Regions from separate parts of the Faecalimonas canis genome, predicted to be linked through region 1. Evidence: predicted binding sites of a transcription regulator. Region 1 holds the regulator's gene; the other holds the start of a gene.
The links. Region 1 encodes Rex, which represses fermentation and respiration genes when NADH is low (regulators of the CRP and FNR family bind a similar motif). Its sites were predicted from a motif close to ATTGTTAANTANTTAACAAT; they were not measured.

Region 1 (15,435 bases):
TTTCCTAATGCACAGATAAATTCATAATTAAATCTGCCTGACAATTCACTCAACCGCTCAACAGAAATAGATTCATTGCCGTCACGTCCTATTAAGGTTACTTTATCTCCAAAACTTACTCCTTCAATGTCTGTTACATCAACCATAAACTGATCCATACAGATACGCCCCAAAATATTTGCTTTTTTCCCACGAATAAGCACGTAGCCTTTCCCCGAAAGGCTTCTCGGATAACCGTCACCATATCCGACAGGAATGGTGGCTATTTTCATTTTTTTCTCAGCAATAAATGTACCGCCGTAACTTACAGGTGTTCCTTTTTCTATTTCTTTTACAAAAGCAACATGGCTCTTTAATGCAAGGGCAGGCTTTAAATGCACGGCATCTTGGTTCACTTCTTCTGACGGATATAATCCATAAGTAGAAATTCCTGCACGCACAATGTCAAAACGAGCATCTTCCACATCAATAATTGCAGCACTGTTTGCACAATGTTCATATGGGAAAGTTACCCCTCTCTCCTTTAACTTCTCCGTCATGGCTATGAATTGACTAATCTGATTTTCTGTAAATGTTTTATCCATTTCATCTGCCTTGGCAAAATGCGTAAATACACCTTCCATATTTACGTTTGGCAATTTACTTATTCTTGTAATGGCATCAATACTTTCGTCATTTACCGCAAAGCCAAGTCTGGCCATTCCGGTGTCTAATTTAATATGTAAATAGGCAGTTTTTCCTTCTCTTCTTGCCATATAAGAAATTTCTTTTGCCATTTCTTCCGTGTACACATTCATACGAATATCATTATCCAGCATTTCTAAGTACTGGTCAGGAAAAATACATCCCAGCACAAGTATCGGCTTTTTGATCCCCTCCGTACGAAGAACAACCGCTTCATCGAGTGTGGCAACTGCAAATCCCCAAATATAATCATATTTTTCCAGCACCTCCGCAACCTGAACTGCACCATGACCATATCCATCGCTTTTGATAACCGCCATAATTTTCGTATCACCGTTGACCCTCTGTTTCATTTGTTCCATATTATATGTCACTGCATCTAAATCGATTTTGGCATATACTCTACTGTAAGTTTTCATCTTGTATGCTCCTTCTCAAGTTTTTTCATTACACGACCGATTGCATCAAGCAAATCATTTGCCAATACACTGTAACTTCCTTTTTCTTTTTGCACATAATCTCCGCACAATCCGTGTACATAAACAGCAGTTTCACAAGCGCCCCTGCAAGTCATCTTCTGTGCAAGAAATCCCGCCGCTATACCTGCAAGAACATCTCCTGCTCCTGCTTTTGCCATAGATTGATTTCCTGTTGTATTTATATAAATATCTTCCTCATCATTTGCTACAAATGTCCTCGCATCCTTCATTGCACAGACAACAGGATATTCGCGGACAAAATCTTTTATCGCCTCAATTCTGTTTTCCTGTATCTCCTTTATCGTACATTGAAGCAACCTGGCCATTTCCTTTAAATGAGGAGTTAGTATGACTTGTTTTTTATGTTCCAAAAGCGATAAATCTTCAGATAAAATATTTAATCCATCCCCGTCAATTACACACGGAACTTTTGCATACTGCATTGCATATGTAAATATTTTTTCTGACAAATCACTTTTCCCAAGTCCTGAGCCGACCAAAAGTACATCTCCCCAATCAAACAATTCTTTTAGACGGTTTTTGTCAAATGTTTCATATGTAGAAAGAATTGCTTCGGGAAGTAACTGTTGCAAAATCACACGGTTATCCTCATGGGTATAAATTTGTACAAGCCCTGCGCCTGCTAAATAGGCGGCCTTTGCATTCAAATAAGCAGCGCCTGCCATTCCCTTACTTCCCGCTATGATAAGTACCTTTCCGAATGTTCCTTTATTTCCGTTTAGGTTTCTCTGTGGCATCGGAACATCTTTATCATCTCGATCATATGTATATAGTTTCTGTCCGCTCGGAAGTGCATCCGGCGAAATTCCAATATCCGCAACATATGTTTTTCCAATATACCGACGTCCCTCTCCAAGCAACATTCCAACTTTTTCAAAAGCAAAACAGACCGTCAAATCCGCACTAAAAGCACATCCTTTTATTTCACCTGTTGTATCACATACTCCTGTAGGTATATCTACTGCCACTTTTGTACCCTTCATTTCATTTAACTGTTCAATAATCTCTCTATATTTTCCTGAAACTTCTCTTTTTAACCCAATTCCCAAAAGAGCATCTATAATAACACTATATTCTTTTTTCACTAATGTGTTTCTGATAGATATGCCATAATTTTCAGCTATCATGTACTGCCGTTTGTTTTCTTCGCTGGCAGTTTCTCTATTACCCATGTAGCATACTTCTACACGAACCCCTTTCAGATGTAAAAGCCGTGCAATGACAAGACCGTCACCGCCGTTATTTCCCGAACCGCATACAATCAGCGTATCCGAACAGTCTATCTTTTCCTTTTCCAATATCTCTACAACTTTAAGTGCCGCTCTTTCCATCAAAACACAAGATGGAACTTTCATCTGTTCAATCGTATATTTATCTGCGTACTGCATCTCTTCGCCCGTTAGTACATATCTCACATCATACACCTCCATTTTCCATTCAGAAGAAAACAACGCATAGGAAAAGGCGGATTCCCACATCTTCTCTATACGTTGTTTCAATTCTATTCTGTATGTTCTTTGTTATAACGGCTGAGATTATAAGATAAACGCATAAGACTTTCGGACAAATGTACATTTTCTACAATAACATTTTCCGGTAAATCTAAATCTGTATGTGCAAAATTCCAAATAGCACGTACACCGTTATCTACTAAAAGTTTCGCCACTTCAACCGCTTTTGCCTTCGGGATTGTGAGAACGGCTATATCAATATTATGTTCATTGATAAAATCTTTCAATTCGTCCATCATACGAATCGGCACACCACGTATAGATACACCTGAAAGTCTTGGGTTCACATCAAAAATGCCTTTGAAAATAAATCCTCTTCTCTCAAAAGATGTATAATTTGCCAGCGCCTGTCCTAAATTACCCGCACCGATAATAATCATATTATGGTCTATATCCAATCCTAAAATCTTACCGATTTCTGTATATAAATATTTTACGTTATAGCCGTATCCCTGCTGTCCGAATCCGCCAAAATTATTCAAATCCTGACGTATCTGAGAAGCAGTCACCTGCATTCTTTTGCTTAATTCATTTGAAGAAATACGCTCTACATTGTCTTCCAGTAACTCTCCTAAGTATCTGTAGTATCTAGGCAATCTTCGGATTACTGCCTGAGAAATCTCTCTTTCTTCCATCCATTTCACCTTCCAATCTATTCTACGCAATATTATATAGAATAGTTCCCGTAAAGTCAATTTTTTAGTTGTATTTTGCACTATTTGAGTATAATATAAAAGATATGAGTTATTTTGGGAGGATTTATTATGATTTTAGCATGTCATAATCTTAATAAAGCATTTGGAGAACAAATCATCGTTAAAGATGGTTCTTTTCATATAGAAGAACATGAAAAAGCAGCCTTAATCGGATTAAACGGGGCAGGCAAATCGACTATTTTGAAAATGATTATGGGAGAATTGCCTTTGGACAGCGGAGAGGTTATTCTTGCAAAAGGGAAAACAATCGGTTATCTTTCCCAACATCAGAAATTAGAAAGTGGGAATACCATTTACGAGGAAGTAAAGACGGCTAAATCCGATATTATCGCCTTAGAAAATCAAATTCGTTCTATCGAATTGGAATTAAAACACCTTAAGGGAGAAGAACTGGAGAAACGTCTACAGACATACCATCATCTTACCGCTTCTTATGAACGAGCTAATGGATATGCCTATGAAAGCGAAATAACAGGTGTTTTAAAAGGACTTGGTTTTTCTGAAGAAGATTTTGGAAAATCCGTAGATACACTTTCGGGAGGTCAGAAAACAAGGGTTTCTTTAGGTAAACTTCTTCTTACAAAACCCGACATTCTTCTTCTCGATGAACCGACAAACCATTTGGACTTAAATTCAATTGCATGGCTTGAAACGTATCTTTCCAACTATCAGGGGGCAGTGCTTATCGTATCCCATGACCGTTATTTTTTAAATCGTGTCGTGACAAAAGTTATTGAAGTGGAGCAAGGCAATATTATGATGTTTTTAGGCAACTATACTTCATTTGCCCAAAAGAAGAAACTTGTCCGTGAAGCAAAATTAAAAGAATATATGAAGCAGCAACAAGAAATCAAACATCAAGAAGCAGTTATTGAAAAACTTCGTTCTTTTAACCGTGAAAAATCCATTCGCCGTGCAGAAAGCCGAGAAAAAATGTTGGACAAGATGACACTGGTAGAAAAACCTATGGAGGCGACATCTGAATTTCACATTTCTCTTGAACCCTCCTGCGTAAGCGGAAATGATGTGCTGACTGTTGAACATTTAAGCAAGTCTTTTGGAGCGTTAAAATTATTTCAGGATATTAGTTTTGAAATCAAACGTGGCGAACACGTTGCCGTTATCGGTGACAACGGAACAGGAAAAACAACTCTTTTAAAAATTCTAAATGAGGTACAGCCTGCAGATAGCGGCGTATTTACCTTAGGAACAAATGTACATATCGGATATTACGATCAGGAACACCATGTGCTACATATGGAAAAAACAATTTTTGATGAAATTTCAGACGATTATCCGACTTTGACAAATACACAGATACGAAATACTCTTGCCGCTTTTCTTTTCACAGGCGATGATGTATATAAACAGATTAAAGATTTAAGTGGTGGCGAACGCGGTCGTGTTTCTCTGGCAAAATTAATGCTTTCTGAAGCAAACTTTTTAATCTTGGATGAACCGACAAACCATTTGGATATTACGTCAAAAGAAATTTTGGAAAAAGCATTAAATGATTATAGTGGAACAATTTTATATGTATCTCACGACCGATATTTTATCAATCAGACAGCAACACGTATTCTTGACTTAGTCAATCATACCTTTGTTAATTATATCGGAAACTATGATTATTATTTGGAGAAAAAGGAAGAATTAACTGCCGCTTACACAAATGCAAATGAAGCCCTCTCTTCCGCTTCTATCCAAACTGAATCAGAAACAAAATTGGATTGGAAAGCACAAAAAGAACAACAGGCAAAAGAACGTAAACGACAAAACGATTTGCGAAAAACAGAAGAACGAATTTCCGCTCTGGAGGAACGTGACGGTGAAATTGACGAACTAATGACACAGGAAGACATTTATACCAATTCTGTAAAATGCCGTGAACTTTCCGAAGAAAAAGCAAACATTATGCAGGAACTGGAACTTCTGTATGAACAGTGGGAGGAACTGGCGGAATAATAAAAGGCAAACCTTATCGTTTTAAGGTTTGCCTTTTATTATTATAGTAACTCGGCAATCGCCTGAATAAATTCTTCACTGTTTAATACAGTTGGATTTGGAATAGATGTGATTAACGCCAAATCTTTCGTCATCTTACCGCTCTCAATCGTATCAAGAGTTGCCTTTTCCAATCTATCCGCAAACTTCATCAGTTCATTATTGCCGTCCAGTTCACCACGTTTACGTAACGCTCCTGTCCATGCAAAAATAGTTGCCACAGAATTTGTCGATGTTTCCTCCCCTTTTAAGTGCTTATAGTAATGTCTTTGCACTGTACCATGAGCCGCCTCATATTCATAATAACCTTCAGGAGAAACTAAAACAGAAGTCATCATTGCCAAAGAACCGAACGCAGAAGAAACCATATCACTCATTACATCTCCGTCATAATTTTTGCAGGCCCAGATAAATCCGCCTTCTGCCTTCATCACTCTCGCTACTGCATCGTCAATCAATGTATAAAAATATTCTATACCACTCTCTTTAAATTTCGCATCATATTCTTTCTCATAAATTTCTTGGAAAACATCTTTAAATGTATGATCGTATTTTTTTGAAATAGTATCTTTTGTTGCAAACCATAAATCCTGTTTTGTTTCCAACGCATAGTTAAAACAACTTCTCGCAAAACTTTCAATAGATTCATTTGTATTATGCATACCTTGTGCGATTCCTGCTCCGTTAAACTGATGAACAAGTTCTCTCTTTTCCGTGCCATCCTCTGACGTATAAACTAATTCTACTTTTCCCGGTCTGTCAATAATCATTTCTGTATTTTTATATACATCTCCGTATGCGTGTCTTGCCAGCGTAATTGGTTTTTTCCAATTTTTCACGCATGGTTCAATTCCTTTTACAACAATTGGTGCACGGAAAACCGTTCCATCCAGCATAGCACGAATTGTTCCGTTAGGACTTTTCCACATTTCTTTTAAATTATATTCTGTCATACGGGCAGCGTTTGGTGTAATGGTAGCACATTTAACAGCAACACCATATTTCTTTGTCGCATTTGCGGAATCAACAGTAACCTGATCATCTGTAGCATTACGATTTTCTAACCCTAGATCGTAATACTCTGTTTTTAAATCAATATACGGAATTAACAAAGTATCCTTAATCATTTTCCAAAGAATACGTGTCATTTCATCTCCATCCATCTCGACAAGTGGGGTTGTCATTTTAATTTTTTCCATTTTAGTGTCCTCCTTTTATTTAAAACCATGTTTTTCTAAATTTTGTAATACACATTGCATATGTTCGGTTATCAATTGTCCCGCAAGATCTTTATCTTTCTGTTTAATCGCCTCCAAAATGGCCTTATGTTCTTCTACCGACTGTTCAAGACGCCCTTCTGTTTTTACTGAATATACTCTTGCAAACTGAACGTAATTATATAAGTCAGATAAAATATGTTTTAAAATTTTACTGCCACAGGATTCATATAAAATACGGTGAAATTTTCCATCTAATATTGCCATTTTGTCAGTTCCTGACTTTTTCAGATGAAACTCCGACAGAAGAATAATTTCTTCTAATTCATTCATTTCCTCCTGTGTAATATTATCAATTACCCATTCCGTACATAAATTTTCTAACAGGGAGCGGATAATGAAAATATCATGTATATCTTCTTTACTGATTCCCGTCACATAAGTTCCTTTATTCCGAATTGTTTTCACAAGTCCTTCCAATTCTAATTTTTTAAATGCTTCACGGACCGGAGTTCTACTAACCCCTAATTCCTTTCCGATTGTCATCTCCCTTAACTCATCGTTTTCCTCATAAACACCGGATAAAATATCATCACGCAATTTGTGAAATACTTTTTCACTTAAAGAAAATCCTCTATCCTTTTCCATTTACTTTCCTCTCTACGATTACATTTTGTATAATTGTATACAATTATACAGTTTTTGTCAAGAAAAAAACCTCCCTACCACATTTGTGATAAGGAGATTCTCTTTAGTAAAGTCTACCGCATTCATATTTCATTTTCATTCGGATAAAATGTAAAATATCCTGATACCGCATTTCCAAGGAAGTTTCTTTCTCTACAAAGTCCATGCTCTGTGCTGCGATAGTAATAAATTTTTCTGTGATGTCACGTTTATGTTTCTGCAGAAAATGTAATTTCTGCTCATTTTCATCTATATCAAGAAACTCTTCTATCAGATACATTTCCTCATCAGAAACTCTTTCCATTTCTGTTACAAAAGAAGTAAGTTTTCTTACATACACCATCTCTTCTCCGCCAGTTTCTTTATAGACAACCATTTCTTCCCCCGTCTGAAAATCCGTTGCCACTTCTATAACCTGACAGCGTTTTCCTTCCGGAAATTTGTAACATTCCCCTTTCGCGACCGTCTTATACTCCATGTCCATTTCCCCTTTCTATTTGTCAGATGAGTCATCTGTATAAAACAGTGCATTGACAAATTCGTCAGAATCAAATTTCTGAAGGTCTTCTATAGATTCTCCGACACCGATATATTTTACAGGTATTTTCAACTCTGACTGAATGGCTACCGCAATACCTCCTTTGGCACTTCCATCCATTTTAGTTAATACAATTCCGGTAATATCTGCCACTTCATTAAACTCTCGCGCCTGTGCAAGTGCATTTTGACCTGTTGTACCGTCCAAAACAACTAATGTTTCCCTGTACGCTTCAGGATACTCTCTCTCAAGAACACGATTGATTTTCTTCAATTCTTCCATAAGATTTTTCTTATTGTGAAGTCTTCCGGCAGTATCACAAAGAAGTACGTCAGCATGTCTTGCCTTTGCTGCCGCTACCGCATCATACACAATAGCAGCAGGGTCTGCACCATCCTGACCTCCGATTAATTCTGCATCTGCTCTTCTTGCCCATTCTACAAGTTGTTCACCTGCAGCAGCACGGAATGTATCTGCGGCAGCCAATACAACCTTTTTATTATTTGCACGAAGTTTTCCTGCAAGTTTCCCGATAGTTGTTGTCTTTCCAACTCCATTTACACCGATAACAAGAACAACGGACGTTCTGTTTTCAAATTCATACGCCGTTTCACCCACACGCATCTGCTCCTTAATACTGTCTATAAGAAGTTGTTTGCATTCCATAGGCTCTTTAATTCTCTGCTCTTTAACTTTTGCACGCAAATCGTCCAAAACAGCGTAAGTTGCCTGTACGCCTAAATCACCCATAATAAGCACTTCTTCCAGTTCCTCGTAAAATTCCTCATCTATTTTAGAAAACCCTTTGAAAATGCTGTCCATACTTGAAACGATACTGTTTCTTGTCTTTGTTAGTCCTGAAACAAGTCGTTTAAAAAATCCTTTTTTCTCTTCACCCATAATGTTTCTCCTATTTTGTTAAATCTTTTTCCAATAAATCCACCGATACGAGTGTGGAAACTCCTTTTTCCTGCATAGTAATACCGTACAGTCTGTCCGCAGCAGTCATTGTACCTCGTCTGTGTGTAATAACAATAAACTGTGTATTTTTCGTCAGTTTATGAAGATACTGTGCAAACCTTGTTACGTTTGAATCATCAAGTGCCGCCTCAATTTCATCTAAAAGACAAAACGGTGACGGTTTCAGATTTTGAATAGCAAATAATAATGAAATCGCCGTCAATGCTTTCTCACCACCTGATAACTGCATCATATTCTGCAGTTTTTTCCCCGGAGGCTGAGCGATAATTCTTATACCCGCTTCCAATATATCTTCGTCTTCCATTAATTCAAGAGTTCCCTTTCCGCCGCCGAATAATTGTTTAAATACTTTATCAAACTCACTTGCTATTTCCTTGAAACGTTCTGCAAACTGTTTTCGCATGGCTGTATCTAATTCTTCGATAATCTGGATGAGAGTTTCCTTTGCTTCCACCAAATCATCATACTGTGTTTTTAAAAATGCATACCGCTCAGATACGTTTTTATAATCTTCTATCGCATTTACGTTGACTGATCCCAAACTGCGAATGTCCGATTTCAACAATTGAATCTGACGTTTTATTTCTGACAAATCCGTAAAACTTTCGTTTCGCAATTCACGTGCCTTGCTGTATGTAATCTCGTACTCTTCCCACATATAATTGATTTGTTTTTCTAAAGTTTCCTCAAATCCTTCCTTTTTACTTGTTAATCGGAAGCTTTCCTTATCCAAATCCGCCATATGCTTAGAAAGTTCTTCTCTCTTTGCAAGAAAATCTTTATTTTTTTGCGTTAAAACTTCTTTTTCACTATTTAATTTTTGAATTTTTAATTCAATCTCCTCAAACAACTCTTTTGAATTGATAATGGTTGTCCGAATTTCCTGAATTTGTTTTTCTTTGTCTTCGATTTCTAAAGAGGAGTTTTCCTTATTTTGCTGTAATTGATGTAATTCTTCTTGGAACTTGTCTGTTTCCTCTTGTATACGAGAAAGATTTTCGAGAATAAATTCATTTTTCTGTTCTAAATTTGCCAATGCCAAATGAATATTTTCTGCTTTCTGCATCGTTTCATTCTCAGAATTTTTTTCTTTTTCTAAAAGTGCCTGCTGTTCCTCGATTTTTTTATTCAATTCTGCTTCCATATTTTCAGAAGTGTCCAGTTCAATCTGAATGGATTCCTGATTTTCTAAAAGTTCAGCAACCTGTTCTTCAAGTTCCTTTCCTTCGCGATGCATATCCCCCGTCATCTTCAAAATATTTTCTTTCTCAGTGTTTGCCTGATTCAAATTCATCTTTAATGTATTTTGAATAACATATTTTTTCTGTAACTGTTGTTTTGTTTCTTCAATTTTTTCATAACAGCCGGTTCGTTCACGTTTCGCCTCTGCAATTTCCGCCTCCATCGAAATCATTTCTTTTTGCAATTGTACAACTGTTTTTTCAAACTCTTCAATTTCTCTTCGTCTTCCTAACAGATTACTTGTATTTTTGAATGCACCACCGGTCATTGCACCACCTGGATTAATCAGTTCCCCTTCTATCGTAACAATACGGAGAGATTGTCTGTATTTTCGTGCAAGGGAAATTCCGTCATCAATTTTTTCAACAACAATTGTTCTTCCGAGAAGACTATCGGCGAGAACATGAAATTTATCTTCCACTGTGACAAGTGTGTTTGCAAGGCCAATTACTCCGCTCTCCTTTAAAGCCTCCGGATAACGAATACTACCTCCAGCAGTTATGCTTGTAAGCGGAAGAAATGTTGCTCGCCCAAATTTGTTTTGTTTCAAATACTGAATCATTCTTTTGGCAGTATCTTCACTATCTGTTACAATATTTTGAATATTGCCTCCAAGGGCTGTTTCAATGGCTATCTCATATTTCTTATCCACTTTAATCAAATCAGCAACAACGCCGAGTAATCCTTTTTCCTGCTTTTTTTTCTCCATTACTTTTCGGATACTGTTTCCATAACCGTCATATCTTTCTGTAATGTTTTTTAAGGACTCTAAACGGGAGGCTTCCCTGTGATAAGCAGTCTGTCCTGCTCTTAACTGTTCCGTCTGCTTTGCAAGTGTTTTTTGCAGAATTTCTATTTTTTCTTCCTGCTCTTTCACTTCAATAGCATATCCTTGAATTTCTTCGGTAATTCCTTTTAATTCCTGTTCATACCGTTGAATCGACTCATCCTGTACACTTACATCGCTACTGATTTCAATTAGCTTTTTATTCATCTCTGCTTTGCGTACACGTACCTGTTCAAGCAATGTGTCGAAATGCTGCATTTTCGCTTTTGTCACTGCCCTATGATTCAGTACATCCATAATGTCCTGTTTCCACTGTTCAACATTTGCAGTCAATTCTGTAATTCGCAGTTGTATCTCAGTCAATCGGGAACTGATTTCATTTTCTATACGTTTTTGCGTATCTAACTGTTCTTGTAAGGTTTCCTGCTCCTTCAAGTATTCTTCACGCTGTTTTTTGCGTTCCTCAATTTCCTCATAAATATGCGAAGAACGCTGAGCAAAATGTTCATCGCTCATTTTCGCACTATTAATCTGCTCCTTCAATAAATCAATCTGCCCCTCTAACTGCTGTTTTAACAAATGTGTTTCATTGAGTTGATTTTTTGTACGTTCCATTGTATCGTCAATCTTTTCTAACTGACCTTCAATTTCTTCATATTCTGTTTTTGTATTATCATACTTTGTCTGTGCAGAGCAAAATTCTTCCTGTGCATTTGCTAATTGCTTTTCTACTTCTTGGATTTGCTCACGCATACGCACACTCTCTAACAAAAACAAATTAATATCATATGTCTTTAATTCTTCTTTCTTTTTTAAATATTCTTTTGCCTTCTCGGATTGTTTTTCTAATGGACCGATCTGTTTTTCTAATTCAGATAAAATATCCGTAACTCGAAGCAGATTTTGTGTTTCTTCTTCCAGTTTTTTTACAGACATATTTTTTCTCTTTTTAAATTTAACAATTCCCGCCGCTTCATCAAATAACTCACGGCGTTCTTCCGGCTTCCCGCTCAAAATTTTATCAATTTGGCCCTGTCCGATAATAGAATATCCTTCTTTACCGATACCCGTGTCATAAAACAATTCATTTACGTCTTTTAAACGGCATATACTTCCGTTAATTAAATATTCACTTTCTCCCGAACGATACAGTTTTCTTGTCACCGTAACTTCTTGAAAATCAATGGCTAACTGATGATCTGTATTATCAAGGGTAATGGCAACAGACGCATAACTTAGCGGCTTTCTGTTTTCTGTTCCCGAAAAAATAACATCCTGCATAGAACCGCCTCGCAACTGTTTTGCCCTCTGCTCTCCAAGAACCCATCTAACTGCATCAGCAACATTACTTTTACCACTTCCGTTTGGTCCGACAATTCCAGTAATTCCATTATGAAAATCAAATACAATTTTGTTGGCAAAAGACTTAAAGCCCTGTACCTCAATACTTTTCAAATACATATAGCACCTATTTTAACTTTCTTTTATGTAATTCCAAAATTGCCTGATACGCAGCCTCCTGTTCTGCTGCTTTCTTTGTTCTTCCTTTACCATTACCATAAACTTCATTTCCAATAGAAACAGAAATAAAGAAGGATTTATTATGGTCCGGTCCTTCTTCTTTGAGGAGTGTATACTCAATAGGCTCATTAAAATTCCCCTGTACAATCTCCTGCAGGATAGTCTTGCTATCAAAAAAGAGTTTTTTATGTTCCAAATCGTTCAAAATAAAGCGGTGTATAAACTCTTTTGCACTAGCAAAACCACCATCTAAATAAATTGCTCCAATCAACGCTTCCAAAGCATCCGAAGTAAGAGAATCTCTATATCTTCCCCCTGTATTTTCTTCTCCTCTTCCTAAAAGCAAATATGAACCTAAGTCCAATTCTCTAGCACAAAATGCCAGCGACGGCTCACAGACAATACTTGCCCTTGTTCTTGTCAATTCTCCTTCTGGCATCTTTTTATTTTCAAAAAATAAAAACTCACTTGATACAAGTTCCAAAACAGCATCTCCAAGAAACTCCAAACGTTCATTGCATTCATTCTTTTCCATATGTTTTTCATTAGCATAAGAACTGTGACGCATTGCCTGACACAATAAGTCAAACTGTTGAAATTTGTAACCGATTTTTTTTTCTAATTCTCTTAATTTTTGTTTCATATTTCTCCCTCATAAAATGAAAAAGCCCTTGAGGGCTTTTTCTGTTATTGACTAATTAATAGCATTTTTTATTTGCTCTACCGCATCTCCTACAGTAACAATTTTTTCCGCATCTTCATTTTCAATTTCAATATCAAATGCTTCTTCAATTCCCATAATAATTTGGAAAATATCCAAGGAGTCTGCTCCTAAGTCATCTACAAACGTAGTATCCATTGTGATTTCTTCCGGTCCTACATTTAATACATCCTCAATAATTGCTTTAATTTTTTCAAATTCCATAATTAATCCTCTCTTTTCTTATATCTTATTCATCCTTTTTCTGAATGGTTTCTTTAATTTTGTCATTAATATGTTGTTCTTTGAATGTAACACATTGAATAATGGAATTAGCCACCTCTTTTGCAGTGGAATTTCCATGGGTTTTTACAACCAATCCATTCAATCCCAATAATGGTGCACCGCCATATTCGCTTGCATCAAATTTCTTCAAAGTTTCTTTTAACGTTGGTTTTACCAATAAAGCGCCCATTTTACTGCGAAGATTTGTCATCAGCCCTTTTTTAATTTCACCTATTAATGTCGAGCCTACACCTTCAAATAATTTCAAAATAACATTTCCTACGAAAGCTTCACAGACAATAACATCTGCTTCTCCGTGAGGAATCTCTCTCGCTTCTATACTGCCGATAAAATTAATATCCTCACATTCTTTTAATAAAGGAAACGTTTCCTTCACTAATGCATTCCCTTTTTCTTCTTCAGCCCCAATATTGACAATGGCTACTCTCGGATTTTCAATACCGATAACATTTTTCATATAAATAGAGCCCATTTTGGCAAACTGAACAAGGTGAGATGGTCTGGCATCTACGTTCGCCCCACAGTCAATTAATAAAGAAACTCCCCTTTGTGTCGGAATCAATGGTGCTAAAGGCGGTCTTTCAACGCCTTTAATACGCCCTACGAGAACCTGTCCGCCTACGAGAATAGCTCCCGAACTTCCAGCGGAAACAAAAGCATCTGCTTCTCCGTTCTTTACCATATTCATCGCTACCACAATAGAAGAATCTTTCTTTCTGCGAATTGCCATTACCGGTGGTTCTGCCGTTTCAATAATCTCTGTTGCATTAATAATAGAAATCTGTTCCTTTGGATATTCGTGTTTCTGCAATTCTTTTTCAATAACCTTTTCCTGTCCTACAAGAAAAATATGAATATCCTGTCTTTTTGCTACGACATCTATCGCTCCCTGAATAATTTCTCCGGGTGCGTTGTCACCGCCCATAGCATCTAATGCTACTTTTGTAATTTCAGACATGATTCTACCTCCTAATTGCTAATGCTAATTTTACTAAACATTACCTTAAAAAGCAATACCTAATTTTCAGACAGAAAAAGCGTGAGTTCACAGTATAAACTCACGCTTCTCAGGCATAAATACCTATTAGTCAACTGAAATAATTTCTTTTTTGTTGTATGAGCCACAAGCTTTACATACGCGATGAGGCATCATTAATTCTCCACATTTGCTACATTTTACTAAATTTGGAGCACTCATTTTCCAGTTCGCTCTTCTTTTGTCTCTTCTTGCTTTAGAAGATTTATTTTTTGGACAAATTGACATAGATTACACCTCCTTAAAATTCTTAAACACATCGCGGATAACTGACATTCTAGGGTCAAGACTCGTATCTTCACAGTCACAAGTTCCCTCATTTAGATTTTGACCACATACGTTGCAAATGCCTTTACAGTCATCGCTGCATAGAATTTTCATCGGCCATCCTATCAAAATCTCATTGTAGAGTAATTTGTCTACGTCTAAATGATATCCGTCAATATAATTCTTTTCATCTAATTCGTCTTTCTGTTCATCACTTAAATCGACAGTCTTCTCAAAATCCAGTCCAAATTCTGTTGGAACATCCGTCAGACAACGGTCGCAAGGAATTACAATAGTAAGTTTTGCATTTCCCCTAATCAAAAGTTCTCTTCCCTTTATATGCTTAATCACAATATGAAAAGTTTCTTTCTCTGTAATTGGAAAAACACCTAACTCACTTTTAAATTCTTCCATTTCAATCGGACAATCTTGTTCAATTGTCTTATGATGCTCAGACAAAACATCTGATAGGTTAATTAACATAGTGTTACTCCTATTCATACCTAAACTATTATATCATGTAAAACAGATTTGTCAATTCATTCTTTAAAAAAATTTATTAAATCAACGCAACTGTTTCACGAGCGATTGCAAGTTCTTCATTTGTAGGTACAACTAATACTTTTACTTTTGAATCCGGTGTAGAAATCATAATTTCTTCTCCACGTTTTGCATTCGCTTCTTCATCTACAGTAATACCTAAGTATCCAAGATATTCGCAAACTTTTGAACGAACGA
Region 2 (15,435 bases), on a different contig from region 1:
AGCATTCTCAGAAGAATTTGCACAGAAACTTATTGATGACGGAGTAGATGCAGTTATCTTAACTTCTACTTGAGGTACTTGTACACGTTGCGGTGCAACGATGGTAAAAGGCGTAGAAGGTGCTGGACTTCCGGTAGTTCACGTATGTACAGTAACTCCTATTTCAATGACAGTAGGAGCAAACAGAATTGTTCCTGCAGTAGCAATTCCTCATCCACTCGGAAATCCTGCTTTAGAAGCAGATGAAGAAAAGAAATTGCGTAGAAACTTAGTTGAAAAAGCACTTCACGCATTGACAGTAGAAGTTGAAGACCAGACAATCTTTGAATAATAACAGCGAGAAGGAGAGAACGTTATGAGCAAGATTTATGACGTAGTTATCCTTGGTGCAGGTCCTGCCGGATTAGCGGCAGGTCTGTATGCAGGGAGAGCCCGTATGTCTACATTGATTGTAGAAAAAGGGAAAGACGGCGGACAGATTGCAATCACAGATGAGATTGAAAACTATCCGGGACAGATTGTAGAAGGAGAATCAGGACCTTCTTTAATCGCAAGAATGACAGAGCAATGTGAAAAATTCGGTGTAGAACGTGTTACTGATGTTATCAATGATGTAGTTCTTGAAGGCGATGTAAAGAAATTAATCAGTGCAAAAGGAGAATATTGTGGTAAAACACTTATCATTGCAACTGGTGCGTTCGCAAGACCGATTGGCTGCAAAGGTGAAAAAGAATTCATGGGTAAAGGTGTTTCTTACTGTGCTACCTGTGATGCAAACTTCTTTGAAGATTTTGAAGTATACGTTGTAGGCGGAGGAGATTCTGCTGTTGAAGAAGCAATGTATCTGACAAAGTTTGCAAGAAAAGTTACAATTATTCACAGACGTGATGAACTTCGTGCAGCAAAATCTATTCAGGAAAAAGCATTCAAAAATCCTAAACTTCACTTTATGTGGGATACGGTTGTAGAAGAAGTCGGCGGAGATGGTATTCTTTCAGAAATGACAGTAAAAAATGTTAAGACCGGAGAATTGACAAAGATTGAAGCGGATGAAGAAGACGGAATGTTTGGTGTATTCGGATTTATCGGAACATTGCCAAGCACAAAAATCTTTGAAGGCAAAGGACTTGAATTAGACGAAAGAGGATACATTCCTACAGATGAAAATATGCGTACAAATATCCCTGGCGTATTTGCAGCGGGAGATGTTCGTGTAAAAAGTCTTCGTCAGGTAGTAACAGCGGCAGCAGATGGTGCTATTGCCACAACACAGTGTGAAAAATATATTAACGAAATGGAATAATTTCTTGAAGGAGGACAAAACAATGTTAGATTTAGATAAAACAACATTTCAGCCTGAGGTATTGGAAGCAGAAGGATATGTTTTTGTAGATTTTTACGGAGATGGCTGTGTGCCATGTCAGGCTTTGATGCCATTTGTTCATGAAATGGCTGAAAAATATGGAGATAAATTAAAATTCACATCTCTTAACACAACAAAAGCACGTCGTCTTGCTATCGGACAGAAAGTTTTAGGACTTCCTGTTATGGCTATTTACAAAGATGGAGAAAAAATCGATGAAGTAGTAAAAGATGATGCTACACAGGAAAATATTGAAGCAATGATTCAGAAATATATTTAATTTGTATTTTTGACGAAAAGTATGTATACTTAATATGCGTATAAAGCCTATGGGCTTTTGCGGAAATGTGAAAGCATTTCAACTATAAATAATGCTAAAAATAAATGGAAAGGAAGGAGAAGAAGCCATGGCAATTTTAGATGGTAAAAAAGTAATCATCATTGGCGACCGTGATGGTGTACCAGGACCTGCTATCGCTGAATGTGTTAAGACAGCCGGCGGAGAAGTAGTTTTTTCTTCAACTGAATGCTTTGTCTGAACGAGCGCAGGTGCAATGGATCTTGAGAATCAGAAACGTGTTAAAGACTTTGCAGATGAATTTGGTGCAGAGAATTTAGTAGTTATCGTTGGAGCAGCAGAAGGAGAGGCAGCAGGATTAGCTGCTGAAACAGTTACTGCAGGTGACCCAACATTCGCAGGACCATTGACTGGGGTCGAGTTAGGACTCACGGTATATCATGTATGTGAACCAGAATTGAAAGAAGAATTCGATGAAGAAGTTTACGATGAACAGGTTGGTATGATGGAAATGGTACTTGATGTTGATGATATCGTAGGCGAGATGTCATCTATTCGTGAACAATTTTGTAAATATTTATAGAAGATAAGTATTTATAACGAAAATCTGATTTGATTTTGGGTTTTCTATGGGCGATGAAGTAAATGCTTACTTCATCGCCTTTTTATTGTATCAGAAAAGTTCTATGAACTTTTCTATACCAACAAATGCAATTTGTGCAAATATGCACAATCTTTATTTTTAGTATATATAAAAACAATATTTAAACATCTAAAAGAAAGGTGGAACCTTCAAATGAACAGTGTAATTAAAGGAGCCAGTTATGTATTGGCACATACTCCACAAATGGTAGTATATAATGGAACAACACAGACAACAGAGAGAGTTGTCAACCCAGAATCTGAATATTTAAAAGAATTAAACAGCCATCTTCGTTCTTACGAAGAATGTGTAAATTATTGGCCGAATCAGGTATATATTGGAAATGCACATCCGGATGAACTTGCAGAAGTTGAGTTCCCTTATTATGATAAAGTGAAAGAAGGAGCAGAAAGATTTGGTAAATACGGTGAAATTATGCCGGAAAATGAATTCCTTCTTTTAGTACAGGCTTGCGATATGTTTGAAGTTGTAAAATTAGACAAAGAATTTGTCGCTGCAACAAAAGAAGCATTTGCTGCCAATCCGATTATTACAGAAGATATTATTGAAAAAATTGAAGAGGGTGTTGAACTTGGTGAAATAGAACACCTTGTAAATGATGAACACGCAGAAGGACTTTACATTGACGGAAAATTAGTTGGTTGCATTAAGAGAGCACATGATATTGATGTGAACCTTTCTGCTCATGTTATGCACGAAAATATGATGAGCAAAGCGACAAGCGTGCTTGCCTTATTATATGCAGTAAGAAATACAGGAATTGATAAATCTGAAATCGAATATGTAATCGACTGTGCTGAGGAAGCGTGTGGTGATATGAATCAGCGCGGAGGCGGTAACTTTGCGAAAGCGGCAGCAGAAGTTGCAGGACTTTTAAATGCAACAGGTTCTGACTCTCGTGGTTTCTGTGCAGGACCTTCTCACGCATTAATCGAAGCAGCAGCACTTGTAAAATCAGGTGCGTATAAATGTGTTGCGGTTACAGCCGGAGGATGTACGGCAAAACTTGGTATGAACGGTAAAGATCATGTGAAAAAAGGTCTTCCAATTTTAGAAGACTGTCTTGCAGGTTTCTGTGTGATTATTTCTGAAAATGATGGGGTAAGCCCTGAAATCAATCTTGATATTCTCGGACGCCATACAGTTGGCACAGGTTCAGCTCCACAGAACGTAATCGGAAGTCTTGTTGCGACTCCGCTTGAAAAAGTTGGAATGAAAATTACTGATATTGACAAATACTCTCCTGAAATGCAGAATCCTGATATTACAAAACCGGCAGGAGCAGGAGATGTTCCTTTAGCAAATTATAAAATGATTGCTGCTTTGGCAGTTAAGAAAGGTGAACTTGACAGAAAAGAATTACCTGCATTTGCTGCAAAACACGGTTTAACAGGATGGGCTCCAACACAAGGACATATTCCTTCAGGTGTTCCTTATATTGGATTTGCTGTGGAAGATATTAAAGCAGGTAAAATCAAAAATGCCATGATTATTGGTAAAGGAAGTTTATTCCTTGGCCGTATGACAAACCTTTTTGATGGAGTATCATTCGTAATTCAGGCAAACACAGGTGCAGAAGAAAACGCAGGTGTTTCTGAAGAAGAAGTAAAAGGATTAATTGCAAAAGCAATGAAAGATTTTGCAGAAACTCTTATGGCAGAATAGAGAGGTGGAAAAAATGGCAAATAGTGTAGAAAAAATGATTGCTTCCACCTTTATGGAAATTGCACAGGGGCTGGAAACAGGAAGTTTTGGAAAGCGTCCGAAAATTGCCCTGACAGGTATGGGAAGCGAACATGGAGAAGAAAACTCTATGGCTGCGGCTGTGGAAGCAGCAAAAGACGGAATTGATGTTTATTATATCGGTACATTAGAGGCGGAAGGTGTAACGACAATTAAAGTGGCTGATGATGAGGAAGGTCACAAAAAAATGGAAGAAATGCTTAAAAACGGAGAGGTTGACGGTGCGGTAACAATGCACTTCCCGTTCCCTATTGGTGTTTCGACAGTAGGTCGTTGTGTGACACCTGCAACTGCAAAAGAAATGTTTATCGCAAATACAACAGGAACATCAAGTACAGACCGTATTGAAGGCATGATTAAAAATGCTATTTATGGAATTATTACAGCGAAAGCCTGTGGAAAGAAAAATGCTACAGTTGGTATTTTAAATGTCGATGGTGCACGTCAGACTGAAAAAGCGTTAAAACAACTTAAGGAAAACGGATACGATATTACTTTTGCTGAATCGGGAAGAGCAGATGGTGGATGTGTAATGAGAGGAAATGACGTATTGCAGGCATCTCCTGATATTATGGTAACAGACTCTCTTACAGGAAATATCCTTGTAAAAATGTTATCTTCTTTCACAACAGGAGGAAGTTTTGAGGCGACAGGATTCGGTTATGGCCCAGGAATTGGCGAAGGTTATGAACAACTTGTTATGATTGTATCCCGTGCGTCAGGTGCTCCTGTTATTGCAAATGCAATCCGTTATGCAGGTCAACTTGTGCGAGGAAAAGTATTTGAGGTTGCTAAGAAAGAATTTGAGGCTGCAAATAAAGCAGGTCTGAAAGAAATTTTGAATGCACATAAAAATGCAGCAAAACCTGTTGAGGCTGAAGAAGTAAAAGAACCTCCAAAAGAAGTTGTAACGGCACAGATTCCTGGAATTGAAGTTATGGACTTGGAAGATGCAGTTAAAACACTTTGGAAAATTAATATCTATGCAGAAAGCGGAATGGGATGTACAGGACCGATTGTTCTTGTATCCGATGCAAATTTAGTTAAAGCAGAAGAAGAATTGAAAAAAGCAGGATATATTAACTAGACGGGAGCGAATAAAATGAAAGTTTATGATACAGTAAATAAAGTGGAGTTAGAGGCTACCGAAGAAGAGTTAATCAAACTTATGGCTTCGGGTGGACGTCAGGTAGATTTATATTTAGAAGGAAAGAAAACGGATGAAGACGGTTATCTCACATGGGATGTGGAACATTGGTCAAGCATTGATGGAAAGAGATTTATCCGCTGCTATTCTTTGGAAGGAAGAGTTCTTGGAGAATCTACCGGACACAACATTTACGATTTAAGAAATGACTTTAAGCCGGAAGAGGCAAAAGAAGTAAAATTAAGTTAAAATAAATGGGAGAAGACAAAAGGTCTTCTCCCATTTTTATATCTCTTCTTTAAATCTGTCCAAAACATGAGGCAGAAGTTTGTCGCTATATTCTGTAAGAGAATATTTTCCTTTACATAAAGCCCAATCATAAAGAAGAGAACGTTCATACATTGTATAAAGTTTTACTAAATCAGACACACTGTTTGCCGGATGAAATTCACCTCTTTTTAATGCGTCTTCAATAATCTCCGTAATCCATGTGAAATAATAACGCTTTTTATCCAGCAAAGATTTCTTATCTTTTGTAATTAACTGGGAAGAATATAAATAAGCAAGTAAATTCACATCGATACTCGTTTCAATCATATAAAATAATTCATGATTTAAAAAGAGCAGTTTATCATACGCCGATAAGTCGGGATTAATTATTCCTGTTAGTTCCTCGTATTTGTCATCAAGAAGGTAGGAAAGAGAACTCAAAAGAGCATCTTTTCCTTTAAAATAGTGATAAAACGTACCTTTTGATGTTTTGGAAGCAGCAATAATATCATTTACCGTAGTTTCTTCATAGCCATTTTTGTAGAAGAGATTCCATGCGGCTTTGACTATCCTGCTTTTTGGGGATTGGCGTTTGCGTGGCACTTGCCTAAACCTCCTTATCCTATTGAGAAACCATATTTTAGTGGATCTGTAGGGTCAATGACATATGTTCCCATACCTGTAATATATGCGCTTCCTGTAATCTGTGGGATAACTGCTTTGAAATCTCCTACAGATGCTTCTTCTTTAATGATACCCTTAAATACAGAACCTGTGAAAGATTCATAGCGGAATTCTTCTCCGATTTTAATTTCATCCCAAGCGTAAAGAGTTGCAAGTTTAGCACTTGTACCTGTTCCGCAAGGTGAACGGTCAGCCTGGGCTTCGCCGAAGATAACAACGTTTCTCATGTCTGCATTTTCAGGATTTGGTGTAGGACCGTAGAATTCTACAAGGTCTACTGTGTTGATGTCAAGTGTCGGATGCTGAACAGAAATTTCTTTATTAATTTTTTCAAGCATCTTCATTCCTAAAGTCTGGAGAGCAGGAACTGCTGAAGGTCCGATGTTGTATCCTAATTTAGAAGCGTCTACTAATGCGAAGAAACTTCCGCCGAAAGAAATACAATATGGGATTGTAACACCGTCAATTTCTACAGAAAGGTTGTCTTTATATAAGAAAGCAGGTACGTTTGTTAAAGTAACTTCTACTGCTTTTCCGTTCTCAACTTTTACTTTTGTACGGATAATTCCTGCCGGAGCTTCCAATACTACTTCTGTATATGGTTCGGTTACAGGAACAAGACCTGTTTCAACGGCAACTGTTGCAGAACCGATAGTTCCGTGTCCGCACATATTTAAGTATCCGCCTGTGTCCATGAAAATAACACCCAGATCAGCCTCTTCGCTGATTGGCTCAGTTAAAATAGCACCGAACATATCGTGGTGTCCTCTTGGTTCAAGCATTAATGCTGTTCTGTAATGGTCGCAGTGATTTACAAGGAAATTTTTGCGTTCCATCATAGTATCTCCCTCTAATTCAGGGAAACCTGATAATACGATTCGTGTAAATTCACCTACAGTATGTGAATCAACTACAGTAAATGCAACTTCAAATCGCTCTTTGTTAAGTGTTGGATTTAATGACATATCCGTTCCTCCTTATAATAATGAATAATATAAATTAATTATAGACAAAATCTATATATGGAATACGGCAAATGTATTCCGCGAAAAGAATCAGGCATATTTCCGATAAAATAGTTATGGAAAAAGCAAAAAATACGGTTAAAAACGACAAAAAAATAACAAATAGACCGTGTTCTAGTCCGTATTCTAGTATTGAGTTCAATTCTATATAGTTATTATGCTTGAAAACCCTTGAAAAGTCAATGTTTATTTGGTTAGAATAAAAATGTCAAAAAAAGAAAAAATAACTTGAAATACAGAGCGAATTATGGTAGTCTAAAAGCGTAAAATGACATGAGGGTAGATGGGTAACTGGTGTGCCTCCTAGTCTTCAAAACTAGTGTTGGGCGTTAAGAGCGTCCTGGGTGGGTTCGATTCCCACATACCCTCGCCAAAAGAATGTTAAAAATAATACGAATTATTTTGAAAAATGAATAGAACATTATAGAGAAAAGCAATAAATTACAGGACGTCACGTTCTGTAAAATTTTTATAAAGGTAAAAGGAGAATGGTGTCATGAAAGATGTACAGATTCTATTAAGACAACACGTGGGTGCACCTTGCCAGGCAACTGTAAAAAGTGGTGATAAAGTAAAGAAAGGAACATTGATTGCAACACCGACAGGACTTGGAGCAAATATTTTCTCAAGTGTTTACGGTGAAGTTATAGATGTTTTGGAAGACAGAATTATCATCAGACCGGATGAAGTGCAGAGTGAAGAGTTTGAGAAGATTGAAGAAGGAAGCAAACTCGACATGATCAAAGCAGCCGGAATTGTAGGTATGGGAGGAGCTGGTTTCCCTACAGGAGTGAAAATCGGAACGGATTTACAAGGAGGATACATTCTCATCAATGCGGCAGAATGTGAGCCGGGACTTCGTCATAACATTCAGCAGATTGAAGAAGAGTGCGACAAAGTTGTTCGCGGTGTGAAATACACAATGGAAATTTCCAATGCGGCAAAAGCAATTTTTGCTATTAAGAAGAAAAACGAGAAAGCAGTTCAGACATTAAAAGAAGCACTGAAAGATGAAGAAGCAATTTCTATTCACTTACTTCCTGATATTTATCCGATGGGAGAAGAAAGAGCGGTAGTAAGAGAATGCCTTGGTATTGAATTGAAACCGGAAGAACTTCCTTCAGTGGCAAAATCAATTGTAATCAATGTAGAAACATTAGCGAGAATTACAGAAGCGATTGAAGAAAGAAAACCTTGCTTTAGCAAAAATCTGACAGTAATCGGCAAATTGAACGGTGGAAATGAACCGCATGTATTCAAAGATGTTCCTGTTGGAACGAGTGTGGAAGAATTGATTGAGAGAGCCGGCGGAATTGACGGAGAATATGGCGAAATCATCATGGGCGGACCATTTACGGGAAAGGCGACAACATTAGATGCACCGATTACAAAAACAACAGGCGGAATTATTGTGACTATGGAATTTCCTGATTTACACGGTGCAACAATGGGCGTTTTAGTATGTGCCTGTGGTGGAGATGAAGCGCGTATGCGTGATATTGCAGAAAAAATGAATGCAAAAGTTGTTTCTGTAGCAAGATGTAAACAGGCTCAGGAAATGAAGAGTGGTGCTTTGAAATGTGAAAGACCGGGTAACTGTCCGGGACAAGTGAAGAACAGTATGCAATTTAAAAAAGATAAATGTGAATACATTATTATTGGTAACTGCTCAGACTGTTCAAACACAGTTATGGGTTCAGCACCAAAAATGAATTTGAAAGTATTCCATCAGACAGACCATGTAATGAGAACAATCGGTCACCCATTATACAGATATTTGACTGTTTCTAAACAGGTAGAACAGGACATTTAGAAAGAGGGAGGAACGAGATATGTTAATTACAAATGAAATGGTAAAAGAATACGCAGATAAGCCGGCGGTTTTTGCTGTAAAAGTTGCAGCAGGAACAGAGATTGCGGCAGAACATTTGGAACATCCTATGTTTTTGGATGATATGGTAAGTTCTAATTTGTTTACTTTAGACGAGGCACTGACAATCGGACAGGTTATAGGAGTGAAAGCAGCAAAAGATTGTGATGCACTTACACCTGTTACGGAAGAAGCGGTGGGTGGAACTGTAAAACTTGCAGTGAAAGTTACACCGTCGGAAGAAAAAGAGCAGGAAGTACAGACGGAGATTTCCGCACAGGACGGGGATACAATTATTATTTCTATTAAAGAAGGAAAAGATATTTATCTTGAATTTCCGGTATAGGTATTACAATCACGAGAGTGATTAGAATATATAAATGATGAAACTTGATTAAACAAGGAGGAAGAGATATGTCAATTACAGCTGAAACAGCGAAAGAGCATGCAAAAGACCCTGCAGTATTATGTTGCAGAGCAGAAGAAGGCATTATAATTGGACCAGAGAACTTAGAAGACCCAGCGATTTTTGATGATTTGGTAGACTCAGGTTTATTAAATTTGGATGGGGTATTAACAATTGAAGAAATCTTAGGTGCGAAATTAACAAAAACTTGCGATTCACTTACACCGGTTACACGTGATGTAATTGATGCAGTTCAGACAGTTGCTGAAGAAAAACCTGAAGCACCTGAAAAGGCACCGGCAGCACCAGTACCACCGGTTGCACCAAAAGCAAACGGCGGAGTGTTGAAAATTCATATCGGTGAAGGAAAAGATATTCATATTGAATTACCGATGAACGCAGGTGCAGGTACAGCAAAAGCGGTAGAACTTCCAGCAGGAGCAGAAGTTGCAGCACCGGTTAAAGAACAAGAACCAAAATTAATCAGAAGTTTAACAAGAAAATACTTCAAAATTACAGAAGTAAAGAGAGGACCTGAAACAAAGATCGAAGGAACAACTCTTTACATCAGAGAAGGTATTGAAGAAGAAGCAGTAGAATCTCAGGAATTAGTAAACAGTTTAAAAATTGATATTATTACACCTGCTGAATATCACACATATTCAGAAACAATCATGGACGTTCAGCCAATCGCTACAAAAGACGGCGATGATGAAATTGGTTCAGGAGCAACAAGAGTTCTTGACGGCGTTGTTATGATGGTAACAGGTACAGACGCAAATGGAGTTCAGATTGGTGAATTTGGTTCATCTGAAGGATATTTAGATGAAAATATTATGTGGGGACGTCCTGGTGCACCTGAAGAAGGTGAAATCTTCATCAAGACAGAAGTAGTTATCAAAGAAGGAACAAACATGGAAAGACCGGGTCCTTTAGCTGCTCATACCGCAACTGATGTGATTACACAGGAAATCAGAACAGCATTAAAGAAATTAGATGAGTCTTTAGTGGTAGAAACAGAAGAATTTAAGCAGTATAGAAGACCGGGAAAGAAAAAAGTTGTTATCGTAAAAGAAATCATGGGACAGGGTGCTATGCACGATAACTTAATTCTTCCTGTAGAGCCTGTTGGTGTACTTGGTGCCAAACCAAACGTAGACTTAGGGAACGTACCTGTAATGGTATCTCCACTTGAAGTATTAGACGGATGTATCCATGCACTTACTTGTATCGGACCTGCATCAAAAGAAATGTCAAGACATTACTGGAGAGAGCCATTAGTACTTGAAGCGCTTCATGATGAAGAAATTGACTTATGTGGAGTTATTTTCGTGGGAAGTCCACAGATTAACGCAGAAAAATTCTATGTATCTAAACGTGTTGGTATGATGGTAGAAGCGCTTGATGTTGACGGTGCGTTTATCACAACAGAAGGTTTTGGTAACAACCACATTGACTTCGCAAGTCATCACGAACAAATCGGTATGAGAGGTGTTCCTGTTGTAGGTTTATCTTTCTGTGCCGTTCAGGGTGCTTTGGTAGTTGGTAATAAATACATGACAAATATGGTTGATAACAATAAATCTGAAGCAGGTATCGAAAATGAAGTTCTTGCTTGTAACACACTTTGCCATGAAGATGCACTTCGTGCTCTTGCAATGCTTAAAACAGCAATGGCTGGTGAAGAAGTTAAAAAACCAGAAAAGAAATGGAATCCAAACGTAAAAGCAACTAATGTTGAATTAATCTCTAACGTAACAGGTAAACCGATTGAACTCGTTAAAAATGAACAGTCATTACCGATGAGCGATAAGAGAAGAGAAAAATACAACTAATTTTTAGGTGATAGATATGAAATATGGCGATAAATTGATTAGAATGGAAGGTGTAATCGTAGAGGTTCATGATGGTTGTGTAGCTGTGGACTTGAAAGGGAGATTGGGCTATTTGAAAATCCCGATGAGAATGCTGATTACAGATTATCCGCTCGCAGTAGGACAGGAAGTTGCGTGGAACATGAGTTTTATTGAACAACTTGGTCCGGAAGCCAATGATAAATATGTAAGTAACCTAGATGTATATAAACGCAGACAAGAAGAAGCACGTCTGAAAAATGAAAATAATAAGGAGGCAGAATAATGAGTTTAACAACAGTTAAAGGAATACAATCAGAAATTTTTGTTCCGATTACTCCTCCATCAGTATGGACTCCTGTAACAAAGGAAATCAAAGATATGACAGTAGCGCTTGCAACTGCTGCCGGTGTTCATCACAAAGATGACAAGAGATTTAACCTTGCCGGAGACTTTACATGGAGAAAAATCACAGATACAATGAAATCGGAAGATTTAATGGTATCACATGGTGGATATGATAATGGTGATGTTAATAAAGATATCAACTGTATGTTCCCAATTGACAGAATCCATGAGTTAGCAAAAGAAGGATTTATCAAGGCTTGTGCACCTGTACATGCAGGTTTCATGGGTGGTGGTGGAAACCAGGAAAAATTCAAACATGAAACTGGTCCTGCTATTGCTCAGATGTTTAAAGAAGAAGGCGTAGATGCTGTACTTCTTACTGCTGGTTGAGGTACTTGCCACCGCTCTGCAGTATTGGTGCAGAGAGCGATTGAAGAAGCTGGAATTCCAACAATTATTATTGCAGCTCTTCCACCGGTTGTACGTCAATCCGGAACACCACGTGCGGTTGCTCCATTAGTTCCAATGGGTGCTAACGCCGGAGAACCAAATAATAAAGAAATGCAGACTGCTATCGTAAAAGCGACATTAGAACAATTAGTAGAAATCCAGACACCTGGAAAAATTGTTCCACTTCCGTTTGAATACGTGGCTAAAGTTTAATTATGAGGTATCACCTATGGTCCTGGACTGTAGGTGATATTTTTGTGAAAAAGTGTGAAAGGGGACGTAGTAAAGTTTAAGAAAACTACGTCCCCTTTCACACTTTTTTCACAATCTATGCTATAATAAATCAATCAGAAGCAAGGGGTGAGTCTATTGTCTAAGGAAGTAAAAGATTTGAGAAGGTTGGTCATAAAAGCCTTTCATATTAAGAATATGGAAGAAGGCTTGGAAAATAGAGTTTCTTCCGTCGGAGAAATGAAAGTACATACGGGAATGGTACAGATAAAAGAGGAAAAGTCTGCGATTGATAAAATAGAAATTTCTATAATTAAACCGGAAGAACATAATCGGTGGACGAACAGTATAATGGATATTATTCCGATTTCGACGAAAGTGCTTGGTAAACTGGGGGAAGGGATTACCCATACGTTGACAGGAGTATATGTGATTTTAACCGGGGTGGATGTTAATGGAATACAGACGGCGGAATTTGGTTCATCAGAAGGGGTTTTATCGGACAGATTATATTTAGGGAGAGCGGGGACACCTTCTCCGGAAGATTTTTTGATTTCGTTTGATGTAACTTTTAAAGCAGGAATGGGTCAGGAAAGACATGGTGTAACAGAGGCGCATAAGAAATGTGATGAATTTATACAAGAGTTCCGTGAACAAATGAAAAAGTTTAAAGGTGAAGAGTGTACAGAACGGCATGAATACCATGATATTGTAAGACCGGGAAAAAAACGTGTTTTGATTATAAAACAGGTGGCGGGTCAGGGGGCGATGTATGACACGCATCTGTTTGGAAATGAACCTTCCGGTGTGGAGGGTGGGCGTTCTATCATAGATATGGGGAATATGCCGGTTCTTGTGACACCAAATGAATATCGGGACGGAATTATCCGTTCTATGCAGTAGGAGGTAGAAAATGGGAATTGGACCATCAACAAAAGAAACTTCATTACATCATTTTAGAGATCCGCTGTTAGATGTCGTATCTTCCGATGAAGATTTGGATTTACTGGGTGTTTTGCTTGTTGGAACACCGGACGGAAATGAGGAAAAAATGCTTGTAGGAAGAAGAACTGCTGTCTGGGCGGAGGGGATGCGTGCGGACGGTGTGATTATTTCTTCTGATGGCTGGGGAAACAGTGATGTGGATTTTACAAATACGATAGAAGAACTTGCTACGCGGGGAATCGAAGTTACCGGTTTGAATTTTAGTGGGACAGTGGGACAGTTTGTAGTGGTAAATGAATATTTGGATGGAATTATAGATATTAATAAAAGTGAGAGTGGAACGGAAACGTGCGTAGTCGGTGAAAATAATGCGACTGCCTTGGATGCGAAAAAGGCGGTTGCGCGATTGAAACTAAAAATGCGCAGGAAACAATAAAGACTGCGAAATATAATCACAGTCTTTTTGCGTCTTTGAAAAATGTGAATGCTGTGTAGAGCATGACACATATAACGATGGCGGTCAAAATGTTTATCGGAAGGGCGGCAGCGACTTTGTATGCGACAAATACGCCGATGAGTCCGAAAATAGTAATGATTACAGCGGCTTTTCGGTCGTATTTTCCGGATTGTATAAATTGAATGCTTGCTGACGGCATAAGAAAAGCACAAGAACCCATCATTACAGGAAAGGCGGCAGCGACGTTTAAACCTAAAGCGCTTACCATGGCCATGCAGGGAGCGTAAAGCCCTACACCGATAGTCATTAATGCTCCGAGGAGTGTATTAATGAGAATGCCGAGAATAAGTTTGTATCCATCTAATCCGTAAGTGAGATGATTGGAAATAACGGATGTCAGATTACGGGCGTTTAGAGAGGAAATTCCTTCGGATTTAAGTCTGGGGATGAGAGAATTTAATTCGCTCATAGTTATAGAAGGGTTTGTGTAAATTTCTTTTTCTGTGTTACTTAGGTTTTGGTTGTTCTCGATAAGATAAATCCACTCTTTACTATTTTCGATGGGAAATCCGTTTGTGATTAATTTGTTAACGATAGTTTCGGGTGAAAGTGGTTTTTCAAAAGGACCTATGTGTGCCAACTTAAGAGAAAGAATAACTGCCAGTACGACCAGTGCAAATCCAAGCGCTGTGCGTATGATTTTTAGTGACCATTTTGAAACAATAGAAGCCCCATAAATTGCACCGATTACCGCACCGCCGATTAAGAAAACGAGAGTAGTTCCTTCTATTTTAATGAGGTGCAGAAATAACAGAAATTCTGCTATGGTAGGGAGTGTGTGTGCAACATTTAAAGTCCCCGGCATCTTTTCGTCAGGACATGAGTTTGTAAATTTAAAAGCGGCTTGACAGGTTGCAAAACTTCCAATTCCCCAAGTGTCTAAGAGGTCACTGAAAAAACCGATAAAGGCAAGAGGGAAAAATTTATTTCCAGTAAAATCAGATTTATGTTTCAAACAATCGGTAATAAGAATGACAGCGAAGAAAAGCGCATAAAGACAAATGGCTATCTGCATAAAACGTACGAGATTCATTGTGTTTCCTCCTATTATAATAGATGATAATTTATTATAATCAGAGGGAGAAGAAAACATACATTTTCCAAGAAAAGAGTAAAAATAAATTGTATCTAAAAAAATACAATATTTTTCAAAAAAGACTTGAAAAAAATGAAATGGTTTAGTATACTTAAAAAGCTGTGACATGATAGCGATGAAACGTGAGGTTGCTACTTATAATAGTAGGTGTTCCGCGGAGCGAATGTCAAGTTAGGAAACTGGCGACAAGTCACTGTACGAATCAATAACGGCCACTGAAACGTGGTAACAACGTGTGAAGAGATTAGGACACACACGGGAGAGTGTACAGTCACCGCTTGTCGTACTGAAGTTAAAAGTACGAAAAGGAGGCGACTTTTTTTATGGCAAGTCAAGTAATGAGAATTACACTTAAAGCATATGATCATCAGTTAGTTGATTCATCTGCGAAAAAAATTATCGAAACTGTAAAGAAAAATGGATCACAGGTGAGCGGACCGGTACCACTTCCAACTAAGAAGGAAGTTGTAACAATCTTAAGAGCGGTTCACAAATACAAAGATTCCAGAGAACAGTTTGAACAGA

Region 2: the regulator Rex is predicted to act here: its motif matches at 7,278-7,297, upstream of ACYPXO_RS08885 (proline racemase family protein).

The regions. Positions count from the first base shown of each region.
Region 1 covers NZ_BAAHSI010000036.1:99,261-114,695, forward strand. Annotated here, with positions in the region: gene alr (alanine racemase) at 1-1,103, opposite strand, end outside; gene ACYPXO_RS10325 (NAD(P)H-hydrate dehydratase) at 1,100-2,599, opposite strand; gene ACYPXO_RS10330 (redox-sensing transcriptional repressor Rex) at 2,686-3,330, opposite strand; gene abc-f (ribosomal protection-like ABC-F family protein) at 3,460-5,376, shown strand; gene ACYPXO_RS10340 (NADP-dependent isocitrate dehydrogenase) at 5,418-6,614, opposite strand; gene ACYPXO_RS10345 (GntR family transcriptional regulator) at 6,630-7,280, opposite strand; gene ACYPXO_RS10350 (DUF1653 domain-containing protein) at 7,384-7,797, opposite strand; gene ftsY (signal recognition particle-docking protein FtsY) at 7,813-8,757, opposite strand; gene smc (chromosome segregation protein SMC) at 8,768-12,328, opposite strand; gene rnc (ribonuclease III) at 12,336-13,031, opposite strand; gene acpP (acyl carrier protein) at 13,083-13,313, opposite strand; gene plsX (phosphate acyltransferase PlsX) at 13,339-14,352, opposite strand; gene rpmF (50S ribosomal protein L32) at 14,479-14,658, opposite strand; gene ACYPXO_RS10385 (YceD family protein) at 14,662-15,180, opposite strand; gene ACYPXO_RS10390 (acetate kinase) at 15,257-15,435, opposite strand, start outside.
Region 2 covers NZ_BAAHSI010000031.1:16,467-31,901, reverse strand. Annotated here, with positions in the region: gene grdB (glycine reductase complex selenoprotein B) at 1-331, shown strand, start outside; gene trxB (thioredoxin-disulfide reductase) at 356-1,303, shown strand; gene trxA (thioredoxin TrxA) at 1,326-1,643, shown strand; gene grdA (glycine/sarcosine/betaine reductase complex selenoprotein A) at 1,771-2,244, shown strand; gene grdC (glycine/sarcosine/betaine reductase complex component C subunit beta) at 2,458-3,990, shown strand; gene grdD (glycine/sarcosine/betaine reductase complex component C subunit alpha) at 4,004-5,155, shown strand; gene ACYPXO_RS08895 (hypothetical protein) at 5,171-5,464, shown strand; gene ACYPXO_RS08890 (TetR/AcrR family transcriptional regulator) at 5,501-6,088, opposite strand; gene ACYPXO_RS08885 (proline racemase family protein) at 6,103-7,134, opposite strand; tRNA gene ACYPXO_RS08880 (tRNA-Sec) at 7,470-7,567, shown strand; gene prdC (proline reductase-associated electron transfer protein PrdC) at 7,691-9,007, shown strand; gene ACYPXO_RS08870 (sugar transporter) at 9,027-9,410, shown strand; gene prdA (D-proline reductase (dithiol) proprotein PrdA) at 9,479-11,305, shown strand; gene ACYPXO_RS08860 (CBO2463/CBO2479 domain-containing protein) at 11,322-11,609, shown strand; gene prdB (D-proline reductase (dithiol) protein PrdB) at 11,609-12,334, shown strand; gene prdD (proline reductase cluster protein PrdD) at 12,491-13,255, shown strand; gene ACYPXO_RS08845 (glycine/sarcosine/betaine reductase component B subunit) at 13,266-13,733, shown strand; gene ACYPXO_RS08840 (permease) at 13,750-14,847, opposite strand; gene rpsJ (30S ribosomal protein S10) at 15,234-15,435, shown strand, end outside.